Regions from separate parts of the Rhizobium sp. BK212 genome, predicted to be linked through region 1. Evidence: riboswitches for the same ligand, from Rfam matches in the RefSeq annotation. Region 1 holds a riboswitch; the other holds the start of a gene.

Region 1 (4,755 bases):
ATCCTTTCGGGTGGCGCACTCGTTGCCGCCTATGCCGTCGGCCAACTCGTACCGGCGATTGGTTCTTATGCCTTCATCGTCGCCATGCTGATCGGGCTGGTGCCGATCGCGCGGCGCGCCGTCATGGCCGCCTTCTCGGGAACACCGTTTTCGATCGAGATGCTGATGACGATTGCTGCCGTTGGCGCCGTCATCATCAATGCCGGCGAGGAGGCGGCAACCGTCGTGTTCCTGTTCCTGGTCGGCGAGTTGCTGGAAGGGGTGGCGGCGGGCAAGGCACGCCAAAGCATCCAGTCGCTGGCGGCCCTGGTGCCGAAGAATGCGCTGCTCGAAGACAATGGCCAGACGCGGGAAGTGCCGGCGGAAAGCCTTGCTGTCGGCGCCATCATCATGGTGCGTCCGGGGGACCGGATTTCGGCGGACGGCATCATTGTTTCCGGCGAGAGTGCGATCGACGAGGCGCCGGTGACGGGGGAGAGCACGCCGGTGCGCAAGGGCGTCGATGCCGTCGTTTTTGCCGGCACGGTGAATGGCGATGCTGTGCTCAGGGTTCGCGTCACGGCGGCGGCCGCCGACAATACCATCGCCCGCGTCGTCAAATTGGTGGAGGAAGCGCAGGAATCGAAGGCGCCGACCGAACGCTTCATCGACCGCTTCTCGCGCTATTACACGCCCGGCGTGGTCGTGGTCGCAGCATTGGTTGCCATCGTTCCGCCGCTGCTGTTCGGCGGGTCGTGGGACGAATGGATCTACAAGGGCCTCGCCATCCTGCTGATCGGCTGCCCCTGTGCGCTTGTCATCTCGACGCCGGCGGCAATCGCCGCTGCGCTTTCGGCGGGGGCGCGGCGCGGGCTGCTGATGAAGGGCGGCGCGGTGCTGGAAACGCTCGGCAAGGTGACGATGGTCGCCTTCGACAAGACAGGCACGCTGACCGAGGGCAGGCCACAGGTGACCGACATCATTTCCTTCGGATTGAAGGAGGCGCAGGTGTTGTCGCGCGCGGCGGTGCTGGAGCAGGGATCCAGCCATCCCTTGGCCCTGGCTATCCTCAACCGCGCCAAAGCGGACGGCGTTCCCGTGCCGCCAGCCTTTGAGCTGGAAGCGCTGCCGGGCAAGGGTGTCAGCGGCAAGGTCGGCGGCGAGACACTGGACCTGTTGTCGCCGCCGGCTGCCCGTGCGCTCGGGGCGCTCAGCGCGGAGCAGGATGCACGCATCACGGCGCTGAACGACGAGGGCAAGAGCGTATCGGTGCTGCTCGGCAACGGTATCGCGGCCGGCCTGATCGCCATGCGCGACGAGCCGCGCGAGGATGCCGAGGCCGGGCTCGCTACCCTCAAATCGGCAGGCGTCAAGGCGATGATGCTGACAGGCGACAACAAGCGGACGGCGGCAGCGGTGGCCGGCATGCTCGGCATCGACTGGCTCGGGGAGATGATGCCTGAGGACAAGCAGCGTGTTGTCGGCGAATTGAAGCGCCAGGGCTTCATCGTCGCCAAGGTCGGCGACGGCATCAACGATGCTCCGGCGCTGGCCGCTGCCGATATCGGCATCGCCATGGGCGGCGGCACCGATGTGGCGCTGGAGACCGCGGATGCCGCCGTGCTGCACGGACGCGTCGGCGACGTGGCGCGGATGATCGAACTTTCCAAACGCACGATGGGCAACATCCAGCAGAACATCAGCATCGCGCTGGGGCTGAAGGCGGTGTTCCTGGTGACGACGATCATGGGCATTACCGGGCTCTGGCCGGCGATCCTCGCCGATACCGGCGCCACTGTGCTGGTGACGATCAACGCGCTGCGGCTGCTTCGGATAAAGATATAAGCATTCCCCGACTTCATCCTCCGGCGCCCGTCACCGGCGGGATGTCCCATCGACGATTCGGGCCTGATCTCGAATCGAAATCTTTGGACCGGTCATAGGTCGGCTCCCCTCGTGGGGCTTCTCCACAGCCTGCTGTCTTTAAGCTTTGGTTATCCATGTTCTTCACAGGAATGTAGCGATTTCAAACCTGTCGTAACGCAACGCACAAACCATCCGTTGACGCGAATTTGGATTGGCGTACTATATCTAGTGTTCGAGGTTCCATCGATTCGTAAGGATCGATGGCTAAGACGGGAATTCGGTGCGCTTCGCCATCATGGCGCGGCAATGCCGGAGCTGCCCCCGCAACTGTAAGCGGTGAGCAACTGTCCGATTTCAGGTCACTGGAGCATGATGCTCCGGGAAGGCTGGGGCAGGGTGCATCGACCCGTGAGCCAGGAGACCTGCCTCGAACAAAACGTCCACGGGCGGGGTGTCCGGAAGGTCGCGTTTGCATGGCTGCGGGGATCTCCGCATCGCGTTTCGCAGGCCCGAACCTCGGCCCCTGAAACCTTCGCATTGAGCCACTTCGGGGTGAAGTCATGTCAGTATCTCAATTCAGGCCGCCACCCGCGCAATATAAAGGGCACGTCGCGCCCGGCGGCTGAACGAGCCGCATAGCTGCAAAATACAGAGCCTTTTCGACGGATATCGAGAGATTTCCGATCGATGTCCTGCGTCCCAATCGCTTCGTCACGAGGAATACTATGACCATTACCGTCTACAGCAAGCCTGCCTGCGTCCAGTGCACTGCCACCTACCGCGCCCTCGACCGTCTGGGTGTCGATTATGACATCGTCGATATCTCGCAGGATGCCGAAGCGCTCGATCGGGTCCGCAGCCTCGGCTACATGCAGGCGCCTGTCGTCATCGCCGGCGAGCAGCACTGGGCGGGCTTCCGCCCCGACATGATCAGCGCGCTCTCCTGAGTGAGGACAAGCGGTGGGGTTGATCGTCTATTATTCCAGCCGATCCGAAAATACCCATCGGTTCGTCGCCAAGCTCGGACTGCGCGCGGCGCGCATTCCGACCGGTGGCGTTGACGCGTTCCATATCCACGAACCCTTCGTGCTTGTTGTGCCGACTTATAGCGGCGACGGCGGCAAGGGTGCCGTTCCCAAGCAGGTGATTCGTTTCTTGAACGATGCGGAAAACCGAGGACACATCCGCGGCGTGATTGCCGCGGGCAACAGCAATTTCGGCGAGACATACGGGCTCGCCGGCGACGTGGTCTCGCGGAAATGCCTGGTGCCGTACCTCTACAGGTTCGAGCTCATGGGCACGGAAGACGACGTCGCCAACGTCAAACACGGGATGGAACGATTTTGGACACGGGAACAACTCTGACGCGGGATGCGGGCGCAAAACCGCATAACACTTTTGCTCATCCCGCAGGCGAACGCCCTTTGAAAGCGGCGGAAACGCTCGACTATCACGCGCTGAACGCCATGCTGAACCTCTATGACGAGGATGGGCGGATCCAGCTCGACAAGGATCGTTTGGCGGCCAAGCAGTATTTCCTGCAGCATGTGAACCAGAACACGGTGTTCTTTCACAATCTGAGGGAAAAGCTCGATTACCTCGTGACCGAGGGTTATTACGAGCAGGAGGTTCTCGACCAGTATTCCTTCAATTTCGTGCGAGACCTGTTCGACCAGGCCTATGCCAGGAAATTCCGTTTCCCGACCTTCCTCGGCGCCTTCAAATATTACACCAGCTATACGCTGAAGACCTTCGACGGAAAGCGCTATCTCGAGCGCTACGAGGACCGCATCTGCATGGTGGCGCTGGCGCTTGCGCGCGGCGACGAGGGCCTTGCCCGCGACATGGTGGACGAGATCATTTCCGGCCGTTTCCAGCCGGCGACGCCGACCTTCCTCAATGCCGGCAAGAAGCAGCGCGGAGAGCTGGTTTCCTGCTTCCTGCTGCGCGTCGAGGACAATATGGAATCGATCGGCCGGTCGATCAATTCGGCGCTGCAATTGTCGAAGCGCGGCGGCGGCGTGGCGCTGTCGCTGACCAATATCCGCGAGGCCGGCGCGCCGATCAAGCAGATCGAGAACCAGTCGTCTGGCATCATCCCGGTGATGAAGCTGCTCGAAGACAGTTTTTCCTATGCCAACCAGCTCGGGGCGCGGCAGGGCGCGGGTGCGGTCTATCTCAACGCCCATCACCCCGACATCATGCGCTTCCTCGATACCAAGCGTGAAAATGCCGACGAGAAGATCCGCATCAAGACGCTGTCGCTCGGCGTCGTCGTGCCCGACATCACCTTCGAGCTCGCCAAGAACAATGAAGACATGTACCTGTTCTCGCCCTATGACGTGGAACGCGTCTATGGCGCGCCTTTCACCGAGATTTCGGTGACGGAAAAGTACCGCGAGATGGTGGCGGATGCCCGCATTTCAAAGAAGAAGATCAAGGCGCGCGAATTCTTCCAGGTGCTTGCCGAAATCCAGTTCGAGAGCGGCTACCCCTATATCATGTTCGAGGACACGGTGAATCGGGCGAACCCGATCGCCGGGCGCATCTCGATGAGCAATCTCTGCTCGGAGATCCTGCAGGTGAGCGAGGCCAGCGAATACAATGACGACCTCTCCTACAAATATCTTGGCAAGGATATTTCCTGCAATCTCGGCTCGCTGAACATCGCCGCGGCCATGGATTCGGCCGATTTCGGCAAGACGATCGAGACGTCGATCCGGGCGCTGACGGCCGTTTCCGACATGAGCCACATTTCCTCGGTTTCCTCGATCGAGAAGGGCAATGAGGAGAGCCATGCGATCGGCCTTGGCCAGATGAACCTGCACGGCTATCTCGCCCGCGAACGCATCTTCTATGGCTCGGAGGAAGGCGTCGATTTCACCAACATCTATTTCTATACGGTCACCT
Region 2 (4,755 bases), on a different contig from region 1:
CGACCGACATCGGATGCTTGAGGCTCATCAGGCTGGCGAGCCGCAACGAATGCTGCCCACCGCGATCGCGACGGGCGGCCGCGATCGCGGCAAGCTCGCTGTCGGCAGCCGACAGGAACAGGATTTCGCCCGGCGTCTGCCCGAGGTCAATCGCCTCCTCGCCGTCGCTGATCGTTCCCTGCTGGGCCAGAAGCAGATGCATTGGTTTATGCCAGCTCTTCGATTGCCGTCCTCACCGCGTCCTGATCCATCTCGTGCAGGCCGATGACGACGAGGCGCGTCGTGCGTTTTTCGCCTGGAGCCCAGGCGCGGTCGAAATAATGATCGATGCGGCTGCCGACAGCCTGGAGCTGCAGGCGCATCGGCTTGCCAGCGATATCGACGAAACCCTTGAGGCGCAGCACGTCATGGGTTGATATGATCGTCTTCAGCTTCTCGACGAAGCCGGCGGGATCGGCAACGGGTCCGAGATCGACGACGAAGCTGTCGAACTCGTCGTGGTCGTGCGGCGCGCCGTCTTCATGCTCCAGCTCATGATGCGACTTGCGATTGGCGACATCGTCCTCGGTGCCGATACCGAGGCCGAGCAGGATGCCGGCCGAGACTTCGCCGTTCTTCGCCTCGATGATCGCGGGCTTGCGCACCGTGCGGGAGGCAACCTCGTCGCGCACCCTGATAAGACCTGCCGCGTCGATCAGGTCGGTCTTGTTGAGCACGATGAGATCGGCGCAGGTGAGCTGATCCTCGAACAGCTCCTCGATCGGGCTTTCGTGATCGAGCGATTCATCCTCGGCGCGGCGCGCATCGACGGCATCATGGTCGTCGGCGAACCGGCCGGCGGCAACGGCGGCGCTATCGACCACCGTGATGACGCCGTCGACGGTCACTTGCGTGCGGATATCGGGCCAGTTGAAAGCGGCGACCAGCGGCTGCGGCAGGGCGAGGCCCGAGGTTTCGATGACGATGTGGTCGGGCCGCTGTTCGCGCTCGAGCAGCTTCGTCATCGTCGGAATGAAATCGTCGGCGACAGTGCAGCAGATGCAACCATTGGTGAGTTCGATGATGTCGTCCTCGGTGCAATTCTCCGCGCCGCAGCCCTTCAGCACGTCACCGTCGACACCGAGATCGCCGAATTCGTTGATGATGAGCGCGATCTTCTTGCCGCCGGCATTGGTGAGCAGGTTGCGGATCATCGTGGTCTTACCGGCGCCGAGGAAGCCGGTGATGACGGTTGCGGGAATTTTCTGCTGGTTCATGAACTTAACCCTTCATTTTCAGCGGCAGGCCTGCCGCGATGAAATAAACTTCGGCGGCCTTCGCCGCGATCGATTGGTGCAGCCGGCCGGCATGATCGCGGAAATCCCGCGCCATGCGATTGTCAGGCACGATGCCGAGGCCGACCTCGTTGGAAACGAAAACGAGCCGCGCCTTCGCGGCGGGCAGGAAATCGGCGAGCGCTGCAAATTCCGCCGGCATGTCGCGCTCCTCCATCATCAGATTGGTGACCCAGAGCGTCAGGCAGTCGATCAGCACGATGCGCCCTTCGCCGTCGATGGCGCCAAGCTTGCCGACGAGATCGAGCGGCTCCTCATGCGTCGTCCAGGACGGACCGCGGTCGGCCTTGTGCTGAGTGATACGCGCCTGCATCTCCTCGTCCCAGGCCCGGCCGGTGGCAAGGTAGTGGCGGTCGAGGCCGGTCGCGGTGACGAGAGCTTCGGCGAAGCGGGATTTGCCAGAGCGCGCGCCGCCGAGGATGAAGATGGTGGTCATGCTCAGACGCTCCTCAGGGAGGGTGCGTAGCCGTGGCTTGTTCCGAGTGCACCTTTTTCGACTGCTGGGGGGACCGAGTATTCGACATAAGCGGCCGAAAGCACTCCTCTTGCAGGGCTGCTTGGAGGCGTCGCGAGCGCCGCACCAGGCCGCGCTGAATTCAATCGTTCAGCCAAGACAACCTCCGTGCTGGCAACGGGCGTAGTGCCCAGGTGTGGGCTTCTGGCCCGGCACGTAATGGCAGGTCTCCTGGCTCGCGGTTATCGGCCGCGATCGGGGCAGACCGGAAACCGGTCGCCCTGATCGTGCCGGCGGATCATCCTCGCCTTCCCGGCTGCATTGGTGAAAAGGTGGACGATTCGTAGATTTAGAGGCGTCCGACCCCGGTTGATCACCATGCATCTCCAGTGGCTTTTCCGGCATATCGCCCATCCCGCCCGCTTGCATGATTGCAAGCCGCCGGCCGGAAAGGCTCGGTGCCGGATGGAAGACCCTGACCGCTCTACAGTCGCGGGGTCGGCTGTGATGAAGGCGCCCGGTTTGGGTCCGCCCCTTCACATTCCCTTTTCATCCGGAAGGGCGCAACACCGATCCGGAACCATCCGTTATGTCAGGATGGTCGGGCGACCATCCGTTGAGGGATGGTTAGGCAAGCCGGGGTGTGAAGTCAACCGGCCTTGACGGCCGGTCAGCTTCCGACCAGATGGCCCAACCCTATCAACACGACTTACTCTACCTAAAATATCGTCATTTATCATAGGCTTACGTCATAAATATTTGTCCCGGGCGCCGGCTTTTCGCCGCAATTGCGTCGCAAGCGGACTGCGCGACCATCTCCGCCCTTGACCGGGCCTCTCCCCGCCTAGTTGTCTAGCCATGCTTATGAAATTGGATCGGCGCCGTTTCCGGGCGCTGCGTGTTTTCTTCGATCCGGGCCGCCTGCGGGCGCTGACCCGCCGCAGCGAGGTCGGCCTGTCACTGGCGGGCGCCGTCGTCGGCATCATCTCGGGTCTCGCCGTCACCGGTATGAGCTACGTCTCGAGCGAGCTGCATCAGCTGGTCTTCGGCATCGCCGATAGCGAGCGGCTGAGCTCATCCGAGATCGAGAACAAGATGCTGCTGCTCACCGCGCCCGTCATCGGCGGCGCCCTGCTCGGCCTGTTGCTCCTGGTGCTGGCGAAACGGCGCAAGAAGCCGATGGTCGACCCGATCGAAGCCAATGCGCTGCATGGCGGCCGTCTATCCTTGACCGACAGCATCATCGTTGCCGTCCAGAACCTGATCTCCAACGGGTTCGGCGCCTCGGTCGGACTGGAGGCCGGCTATACCCAGCTTGCCGCCGGCCTTGCCTCGAAATTCGGCCTGAAGCTGCAGCTTCGCCGCTCCGACCTGCGCATCCTCGTCGGCTGCGGCGCGGCGGGCGCCATCGCCGCAGCCTTCAACGCGCCGCTGACCGGCGCCTTCTATGCCTTCGAGCTGATCATCGGCACCTATACAATCGTGTCGCTGACACCCGTCGTCGTCTCAGCTCTCATTTCCACCCTTGTCGCAAGGCTGCTTGCCGATGGTGATTTCACCATCGATATCGGCAGCTTCGGCTCGGTCGTGCCGGCCGACTATATCCCGGCGCTGCTGCTCGGCGCCTTCTGCGCCGGCATCGGTATCCTGATCATGCAGGGCGTCTCCTTCGTCGAGGAACTGGCGCGCAAGAGTTCGATCGCCCCACCCTTCCGCCCGGCGCTCGGTGGCGTCATCGTCGGGCTCTTGGCGATGATCTCGCCGCAGGTGCTCTCGGCCGGCCACGGCGCGCTGCATCTCAACCTCTCCCGCGAGGTGGCGATCCCGACACTGATCGGTCTCTTCCTGTTGAAATCCCTGGCCTCGGCGATCTCGATCGGCTCCGGCTTCAGGGGCGGCTTGTTCTTCGCCTCGTTGTTCATGGGCGCCCTGCTCGGCAAGCTCTTTGCCTATTGCGGACCCTATTTCGCCGATGCGACGCTGACCCCCGTCATCTATGCCGTGGTCGGCATGAGCTCGCTTGCCGTCGCCGTTATCGGCGGACCGCTGACCATGACGTTCCTGGCGCTCGAAATCACCGGCGATTTCCCGATCACCGCGCTGGTGCTCGCCGCCGTCATCACCTCGTCCCTCGTCGTACGCTCGACCTTCGGCTATTCCTTCGCCACATGGCGTTTCCACCTGCGCGGCGAAAGCATCCGCAGCGCCCACGATGTCGGCTGGATTCGCAACCTGACGGTGGACAAGCTGATGCGCGCCGACGTCAAGACGGCAAAAGCGAGCATCTCCCTGGAAGAATTCAAGCAAGCCTTCCCGATCGGCTCGGTCCAACGCGTCGTCCTCGTCGAGGAGAGCGACAAATATGCGGGCCTCGTGCTGGTGCCGGAGATTTACGCCAATCCGACCGACGCACAGGACGAGGGCAAGACGCTTGCCGATTTCATCCACTACCGCAACGATTTCCTGCAGCCGCAGATGAATGCCAGGCAGGCGGCGGCGATCTTCGACAAGAGCGAAAGCGAAGCTCTCGCCGTCGTCAACAACCTGATCGAACGCAAGGTGATCGGCCAGCTCAGCGAAAGCTATACGCTACGCCGCTACAGCGAGGAACTCGACCGCCGCCGCCGCGAGGTCTCAGGCGAGATTTAAGCGTCGTCGCGCCGACCGGATCGTCGTTTCAGGATACCATGTCGGCGAGCTTGAACACGTTTACCGCTTTCGAAACCCCGCGCAATTCGAAAGATCCCAGACAGTCGTTGGCGACGGCACAGGTGACGGCGAAGCTTTCCGACATCAGAAGGTGATGTCCGAGCGTGCCGCAGAGTTTTTCAAGCCGCGAAGCCTCGTTGACGGCGCTGCCGATAACCGTGAAATCAAGCCTGCCGCGTGCGCCGATATTTCCGTAGAAGACCTCGCCGAGATGCAGCACGACATCGACGCCGATGTCAGGACCTCCATCATTCCTCC

What was found. A riboswitch is a leader RNA that binds a small molecule or an ion and turns the genes downstream of it on or off. The one in region 1 is predicted to bind cobalamin.
Region 2: another riboswitch for cobalamin. It lies ahead of cobU (bifunctional adenosylcobinamide kinase/adenosylcobinamide-phosphate guanylyltransferase); the one in region 1 lies ahead of nrdH (glutaredoxin-like protein NrdH).

Annotation. Positions count from the first base shown of each region.
Region 1 covers NZ_JACIFS010000017.1:19,773-24,527, forward strand. The annotation lists gene FHT79_RS31505 (heavy metal translocating P-type ATPase) at 1-1,824, shown strand, start outside; cobalamin riboswitch at 2,064-2,290, shown strand; gene nrdH (glutaredoxin-like protein NrdH) at 2,571-2,792, shown strand; gene nrdI (class Ib ribonucleoside-diphosphate reductase assembly flavoprotein NrdI) at 2,806-3,210, shown strand; gene nrdE (class 1b ribonucleoside-diphosphate reductase subunit alpha) at 3,189-4,755, shown strand, end outside.
Region 2 covers NZ_JACIFS010000003.1:13,573-18,327, reverse strand. The annotation lists gene cobN (cobaltochelatase subunit CobN) at 1-202, opposite strand, end outside; gene cobW (cobalamin biosynthesis protein CobW) at 207-1,256, opposite strand; gene cobU (bifunctional adenosylcobinamide kinase/adenosylcobinamide-phosphate guanylyltransferase) at 1,261-1,770, opposite strand; cobalamin riboswitch at 1,992-2,388, opposite strand; gene FHT79_RS10065 (chloride channel protein) at 2,647-4,437, shown strand; gene FHT79_RS10060 (adenylate/guanylate cyclase domain-containing protein) at 4,466-4,755, opposite strand, start outside.